2 regions of the Arthrobacter sp. AOP36-C1-22 genome follow, and region 1 is predicted to be linked to the other one. Evidence: predicted binding sites of a transcription regulator. Region 1 holds the regulator's gene; the other holds the start of a gene.
The links. The regulator HrcA, encoded in region 1, represses chaperone genes, less so after heat shock. The targets are predictions, from matches to a motif close to TTNGCACTCGNNNNNNNCGAGTGCNAA.
Positions count from the first base shown of each region.

Region 1 (3,953 bases):
TATAGGTCCACAGCGCGACGGCGATGATGGCGAAGACCCCACCGACCACCGGGATGAACATGAGCAGGTTGGAGATCAGGGCCAGCACCGTCAACGGAAGCGTGAAGTTCAGCGCCTCCTTGGATTCCTGGGCGGTGAAGGCCCCGCGGTCCCGATAGACGAGGTAGATGATCCCCGACGGGATGCATCCCAGGATGCCCCCGAAGTGCGCAATCGTCGCCCACTGGCGATCTTCCGAAGGTGTCAGCGGCAGGGGAGCCGATGACGAACCCTCGAAGCGTCCGGCGTCGGCCGAGCCTTCGCCGGGCTTCTTGCCTGATCCGTTCATCACCAAGTCGTTCCTCCCGTCCAACACGATTTTGCCTAGTTTATCGCCCCCGGGGGCCTCCGGTACCCCTTCGCGGGACGTACGGCGCGCCGAGAGGTCAGTTTCGGCCGGTGGTCAGGAAGTCAATGACCTCTTCGACCCGCCCGAGCAGGCTCGGTTCCAGGTCGGTGAAACTGTTCACCTGGCCCAATAGCCGCCGCCATCCCAGGGCCACATCGGCTTGGCTGGCATGGGCCCACCCCAGACCCTTGAGGATACCTGTCTTCCAATCGGTTCCCCGCGGGATGACCGGCCATGCGGTGATGCCCAGCACCTGCGGGCGGATTGCCTGCCAGACATCGACATAGGGGTGCCCGACGATCAGGACATTGGACCGGGCCCCCGGAACCCGCATGGCCTCGGCGGCGATCTTCTCCTCCTTGGTCCCGGAGACCAGGTGGTCCACCAGGATCCCCAGCTTGCGCTCGGGCCCCGGGGAGAACTCGGCGATCGCCCCCGCCAGGTCATCGACACCATGCAGGGGTTCGACGACGATCCCTTCCACCCGCAGGTCGTGGCCCCAGACCTTTTCGACCAGTTCGGCGTCGTGCTTGCCCTCGACCCAGATCCGGCTGGCCAATGCGGTACGGGCCTTGAGGTTGGAGACCTTCACCGAACCGGAGGCGCTCCGGCCGCCTCCGGCCCCGGGGGCGGCCGCCACGGCCTGTGGTTCGATGACCTCGACCGGCTCGCCTTCGATCAGGAAACCGAAGCCCGTGGGGAAGGACCGGGTCTTGCCCCGACGATCCTCCAGGACGACCAGACGCAGGCCCCCGGAACGTTCGATCCGCACGACTTCACCGACCCAGCCGGATTGCACGTCTTCGAGCAACAGGCCCAGGGCGGCGGGCACCCGGCGCAGCTGGCGGGCTTTCGGTGCCGATAGATTCTGGGCTCCCCACTGGTGGATATCCAATGCTGACACGGCCTTTCACTGGGTCGGGCGGTCGCGAGGAGCGGGCCGCCGGCGCCGATGCGCGCGGCCACCATGCTAACAAGCGGTCATTCGTATTAGACTTAGCACTTAGGCGTGTCGAGTGCTAAGCCACGAGGCCGCAATCCGTCCATCCACCGCGAGACCCACAGGAGGATCGAATGTCAGTACCACGGCGCCTCGAGGTCCTGCGGGCGATCGTCGAGGACTATGTCCATTCCCGGGAACCGGTCGGCTCCAAGGCCCTGGTTGAACGGCACCGGTTGGGCGTGTCGGCGGCCACCATCCGCAACGACATGTCGGCCCTGGAGGAAGAGGGACTGATCATCGCCCCGCACACCTCCTCGGGGCGGATCCCGACCGAACAGGGCTACCGCTACTTCGTGGACCAGATCGACGCCGTCCGCCCCCTCTCCACCGCGGAAAGCCGGGCCATCCACCGCATGCTGGAGGGGACCAACGACCTGGACGAAGTCCTGGATCGCACGGTCCGGCTCCTGTCCCAGCTGACCAACCAGGTCGCCGTGCTCCAGGTGCCGCAGTTTAGCGATGCCACGGTCCGCCACATAGAGTTGGTGGGTCTGGGGTCCGGTCAGGTCCTCACGATCCTGATCACCAACACCGGCAAGGTCGACCAACGGGTGGTCCTGGTCCCTCCGGAGACCAGCGATGAATCATTGGCCGACCTCAAGGCCACGTTCCTGGCAGCCACCTCGGGCCAGCGGATGCAGAGCATCGGTGATCTGGCCCTGGCCGCCTGTGAGAAAATGGTTCCATCCCTGCGCGATTCCGGACGGATCCTGGCCCAGGCCCTGGCTTCGTTGGGGGACAACTCGGTGATCGAGAGGATCATCATGGCAGGGACCGCCAACCTGGCGCGTTCCACCGGGGACTTCCCGTTGACGATCACCCCGGTGCTCGAAGCCCTCGAGGAACAAGTGGTCCTGTTGCGGTTGTTCTCCGAGTTGGAACAGGACGCCCGGGGCATCGCCGTGCAGATCGGACGGGAGAACCCCTACGGCGGCCTGGCCGAGACCTCGGTCGTGGCCACCGGCTACGGCCCCGGTGCCGCGGCCAAGGTCGGGGTCCTGGGTCCCACCCGCATGGACTACCCCACCAGCATGGCGGCCGTACGAGCGGTCGCCCGTTATCTTTCCCGCATCCTGGCCGGCTGACGGACCAGGGCCCGGGGAATAAGCATGTACAGATTGTCGGAAAGGACACAGCACACACTGTGAGCAGCCACTACGAAACCCTCGGCGTCGCGCGCGACGCCTCCGCCGAGGAAATCAAGAAGTCCTACCGGAAGCTCGCCCGCAAGCTCCACCCGGACGTGAACCCGGGCGAGGATGTCTCGGATAGGTTCAAATCCGTCACCCACGCCTACGAGGTCCTGTCGGACCCGCAGAAGCGTGAGATCTATGATGCGACGGGCAATGAGAACGGCACCGCCGGCGGCGGAGGTGGCGGTGGCGGCTTCGGCGGCTTCGGGGACATCTTCGAACAGTTCTTCGGCGGGGGAGCGGCCCAGGGTCCCGCCTCGCGGACCCAGCGTGGACGGGATGCGCTGGTGACCGCCAGCATCGATCTCAAGGACGCGGTCCAGGGGACCGTCTACACCCTCGACATCGAAACCGCGGTCACCTGTGGCGTCTGCCAAGGCACCTGCTGCCAGCCGGGGACCTCGCCGGAGACCTGCACCATCTGCCAGGGGCAGGGCCAGGTGCAGCGTCCGGTCCGCTCCTTCCTGGGCAACATGATGACCATCGAAACCTGCAGCGCCTGCCGTGGCTTCGGCACCACGCTGCCCAGCCCCTGCAACGAATGCATGGGCCAGGGCCGAGTGCGTGAGCGGGTGTCCAAGCAGCTGAAGATCCCCGCGGGCGTGGCCACCGGCACCCGCATCCACCTGGACAGCCAGGGCGAAGCGGGGCCCGGCGGCGGACCGTCGGGCGACCTGTACGTGGAGATCAACGTCAAACGCCATGCGGTCTTCGAACGCGAAGGCAACGATCTCCATGCCACGTTGCGCATCCCGATGACGGCGGCGGCCCTGGGCACCGACATGAAGTTGGAGACCTTCGACGGCGAGCAGGACGTCCTGATCGAGCCGGGCACCCAGTCGGCCGATACGGTCAAGCTCTCCCAGCTGGGCGTCCCCCGGCTGCGCGGGGGCAGCCGCGGCGATCTGGTCGTCCACCTGCAGGTGGAGACCCCCACGAAGATCGACGACGAACAGCGTGAGCTGCTCGAACGTCTGGCCACCCTGCGTGACGAGGAATTCGCCGAGGGCCGGTTGGCCGAACGGGGCGGGGTCTTTTCACGGCTACGCGATAAGTTGGGCCACCGCGCCTGATGAGCAACCAGGCGTTCCTGCTCGATGAGGGGCTGCCCGCCACGGCGGCCCCCGGCGACGCCGTCGACCTCGACGGGCCCGAAGGCCACCACGCGGTGACGGTCAAAAGGGTCCGTCCCGGAGAGCAGATCGATCTGCTCGACGGGACGGGTACCCGCGCCGTCTGCACCGTCCGGCAGGCGGGGAAGGCGTCCCTGAGCGCCGTCATCGACCGGATCGAGCACGAGGAGCAGCCACCGGTCCAGCTGGTCCTGGTCCAGGCCCTCGCCAAGGGGGACCGGGATCTGCAGGCCGTC
Region 1 is NZ_JBQSWW010000017.1:55,749-59,701, forward strand. It holds gene ACT3S6_RS10650 (DUF4870 domain-containing protein) at 1-328, opposite strand, end outside; gene ACT3S6_RS10655 (DUF3097 family protein) at 426-1,283, opposite strand; gene hrcA (heat-inducible transcriptional repressor HrcA) at 1,463-2,476, shown strand; gene dnaJ (molecular chaperone DnaJ) at 2,536-3,657, shown strand; gene ACT3S6_RS10670 (16S rRNA (uracil(1498)-N(3))-methyltransferase) at 3,657-3,953, shown strand, end outside.

Region 2 (3,953 bases), on a different contig from region 1:
CACAGCCCACCCCCGTTAACGCAGGAGACCCTCCCACCGCAGTTGATGCGGGGAGAGGGTCCTGCGTCGCGTGACGACCTAGTGCTGATGGCCGTCGCTGTCGTCGTCTTCCTGCTTATCGGCGACCAGGGTCTCGGTCGTGAGCACCAGGGCGGCGATCGAAGCGGCGTTCTGAAGTGCTGAACGCGTCACCTTCACCGGGTCGATGACACCGGCTGCCAGCAGGTCCTCGTACTCACCGGACTTGGCGTTGAAGCCCGAGTTCACCGCCGACTCGGAGACGTGGTTCGCCACGACGTAGCCGTCGAAGCCTGCGTTCTGTGCGATCCAGCGCAGCGGCTGAACCAACGCACGGCGGACGATCCCCACCGCAGCGGCGGCGTCGCCTTCGAGCGCGGTCACGTTCGGGTCGGTGTCGAGCACGGAAAGCGCATCGACCAGGGCGGTACCGCCACCGGCGACAATGCCTTCCTGGATCGCGGCACGCGTGGCGGAGACTGCGTCTTCGATGCGGTGCTTGCGTTCCTTGAGCTCAACCTCGGTGGCTGCGCCGACGCGGATCACGCCGATACCGCCGGAAAGCTTGGCCAGACGCTCCTGGAGCTTTTCCTTGTCCCATTCGGAATCGGTGCGGCCGATTTCGGCCTTGAGCTGGGCCACGCGATCATCAACATCAGCGGTGTCGCCGTTGCCGTCGACAATCGTAGTGTTGTCCTTGGTGACCGTGATGCGGCGGGCGGAACCGAGAACCTCGGTACCGACCTGGTCCAGCTTCAGGCCGAGGTCCTGGGACACAACCTGGGCACCGGTGAGGATCGCAATGTCCTGCATCATGGCCTTGCGACGATCGCCGAAGCCCGGTGCCTTGATGGCCACGACGCTCAGCGTGCCACGCAGCTTGTTGACCACCAGCGTGGACAGGGCTTCGCCCTCGACGTCCTCGGCAATGATGAACAGCGGCTTATTGGCCTGCAGGACCTTCTCCAGCAGCGGCAGGAAGTCCTGCACTGCGGAGATCTTGCCGGAGTGAATCAGGATCATGGCGTCTTCGAGGACGGCCTCCTGACGCTCCGGGTCGGTCACGAAGTGCGGGGACAGGTAGCCCTTGTCGAACTGCATGCCCTCGGTGATGCTCATCTCGGTCGAGGTCGTGTTCGATTCCTCAATCGTAATGACACCCTCGGCTCCGACCGTGCCGAACGCCTTGGCCAGCAGTTCGCCGATCTCGTCGTCCTGAGCGGAGATCGCGGCCACGTTGGCCACGTCCTCGCCTTCGACGGGGCGGGCGTTCTCTGCCAGACGGGCCGTCACGGCCTGGACCGAGGCCTCGATGCCGCGCTTGATCTCGCCCGGCGCAGCGCCGGCCGCGACGTTGCGCAACCCTTCCTTGACCAGTGCCTGAGCGAGCACCGTGGCGGTGGTGGTTCCGTCACCGGCGACATCGTTGGTCTTGGTGGCGACCTCCTTGGCGAGCTGGGCTCCGAGATTCTCGTAGGAATCGTCAAGCTCGATCTCGCGGGCGATGGTCACACCGTCGTTGGTGATCGTGGGTGCGCCCCACTTCTTGTCCAGGACCACGTTGCGGCCGCGCGGGCCGATCGTGACCTTGACGGTATCGGCCAGCTTATTGATGCCGGCCTCGAGCGCCTTGCGGGCGTCGTCGTTGAATGAAAGCTGCTTTGCCATGTTGCTACTCCTTGCTCACCGCGTGAAGCCCCGGCCGCTGGGGCCAGGGCTTCACGCTCGGGAACTACTTGACGACGATGGCCAGAACGTCGCGGGCGGAGAGGACGAGGTACTCGGCGCCGCCGACCTTGACCTCGGTGCCGCCGTACTTCGAGTAGATGACGACGTCGCCCTCGGCGACATCGACGGGAACGCGGTTGCCGTTGTCGTCAACGCGACCCGGGCCTACTGCCACGACCTTGCCCTCCTGGGGCTTTTCCTTGGCGGTGTCAGGGATGACCAGGCCGGAAGCCGTGGTCTGTTCTGCCTCGAGCGGCTGAACAACGATGCGATCCTCGAGAGGCTTAATGGAGACCGACATGCGGATCTCTCCTTTGCGTGAGTTACCAATGGTTACGGGGCCGTTGGGGTGTACCAACCGTCGTCGCGGTGCCAGCTGGCAAGTACCTCAGGCTTTAGCACCCGATGACTTCGAGTGCCAATACAGACTCTATGAGGTCGCTGGCACTCGGTCAAGGCGAGTGCCAAATTGTACGGCCGCGGCAGGCCCTCCATCGGGTGGGACGGTGCCGGTCTAGTCTTCGCGGCGGATCACGGTCCGGCGTTCGCCATCGGGATTCTCCACGGGCGGCCCCTCAGTTCCCCCGGGCTGGTATCGGGGATCGACGCCGAGGCGGCGATACAGGGCACCACCAGGACGCATGGCCCGTGAGTACCGGTCCTCCCCTGCCCGCATTTTCCTGCGGGTTTCCTTGATCCAGGCGGGAAGCATGAAAGAGGGCAGCCAGAACATCCCGATGATGCCGATCCCCAAGGAGGGGAACAGCGTGAAAAAGATGGCCAATATGAGTAGCGGTGGTCCATGGTCCAGCACCAGCGGCGAGACGCTCAGCAGGGTGAATGCCACCCCAAGATATAAGGATGCCAGTCCCGGCCAGCCCGGGAACGGACCGCCTTTGAGCAGCAGCCACGCCTGGTATCGGCCACGATAGGCCTGGATTCCGGCGATCAGGTTGACCAGCCCGATGGCTGCTGCCACCCAAGGCGCCCATTCTTCTGCTGTCATCGTCCACTTCCTCGTCGTTCTCTGCCCGCCCAGCGGAACGCGGCCCCGGATTCCTCACGCCTGGTCGACGCCGTGTCCGGGCTGAACGCCGGCTCCCTGATCGAATACCCGCCTGGGCCGGAGGGGGCTGTCGTCGGGCACCGCCGGTTTACCGGGCCCTTGCGAGTTCACCGACATCCTGCAGGAGGGCCTGCCAAACAACAACGGAGGGCACGGCCGAGAGCACCATACCGTCGCTCTCAACTCCCATCGCATAATACCCGGCCGCACCGGCATTGAGCCAAGCCCTGGCCAGGTGCGTGGCTTCGGCGGTCAACCGCCAGGCAAACCACGGTTCTGCCCAGAGGCGGGCCAGGAGCTCATCACTGGCATCAGGCACCGGCGCAGAACCCTCCATCCGCTGCCCGAAGGTCTCCATATCAATCCGGTCCGGACTCATTTGCACCGTCCAGGCAGGAGCCAGCCCCGTCCATGAAGCGATCACCCCGGGTAGCTGGGCCGGATCCACGACATCGAGCCGGACCTTTTCCAGATCGATGGCGTCCTCCTCACTCCCGAGCACGATCTGCGAGTAGGAGGGCCCCGCAGCGATGAGGGCCTGATCCCACCCCATCCAGACGGTCAACGAGGTATCAATGGCCCCGTAGTGGGCTTCGATCTGGATCAAATGCGGCGACTGCTCCAACGCGAGCGCGTGGAAACGAAACCGGTCAGTCAACTGGCCGCGAGGGTCCATGAAACCGGCATCGACGAGCTCGGCGCGTAGTTTGCCGATCCTCAGCAACTGGAACTTTCCGAGCTTCTTGGCGCTTCGATGATCCAGAAGGAACTGAACGCCTTCCTCGGAGACAACGGGGCCCTGACTTGTGAACGGCTGTGCCGTACCGATGCGGCTGACCCGTTCGACGTCGTGGCCAACGGTGGCCATGAACTCGTCCCTGCATGGTTCAGGTAGGGCTTCAGTGCCGTCGGAATCCGCGGCGGCGACGGCCAGGGCCACCGACCGGTCGATGGCCACATTCGCGGCGATCGCGTCGGCGACCGGGCCCAGGACTTCCGATTGCCCCACGGTGAAACTCGTCGTGATTTCCACCCCGAGGTTCCCGACCAGGGCCAGCCGTCGGTGGACCACGATGGAGTACCCGCCGGCGTCGTAGGTGAAAATCTGGGCCCGAGCAGCGTGCCCATCAATTTCGGCGAT
Region 2 is NZ_JBQSWW010000001.1:14,178-18,130, forward strand. It holds gene groL (chaperonin GroEL) at 79-1,686, opposite strand; gene groES (co-chaperone GroES) at 1,751-2,047, opposite strand; gene ACT3S6_RS00080 (hypothetical protein) at 2,261-2,752, opposite strand; gene ACT3S6_RS00085 (hypothetical protein) at 2,901-3,953, opposite strand, start outside.
Region 2: the regulator HrcA is predicted to act here: its motif matches at 2,188-2,214, upstream of groES (co-chaperone GroES).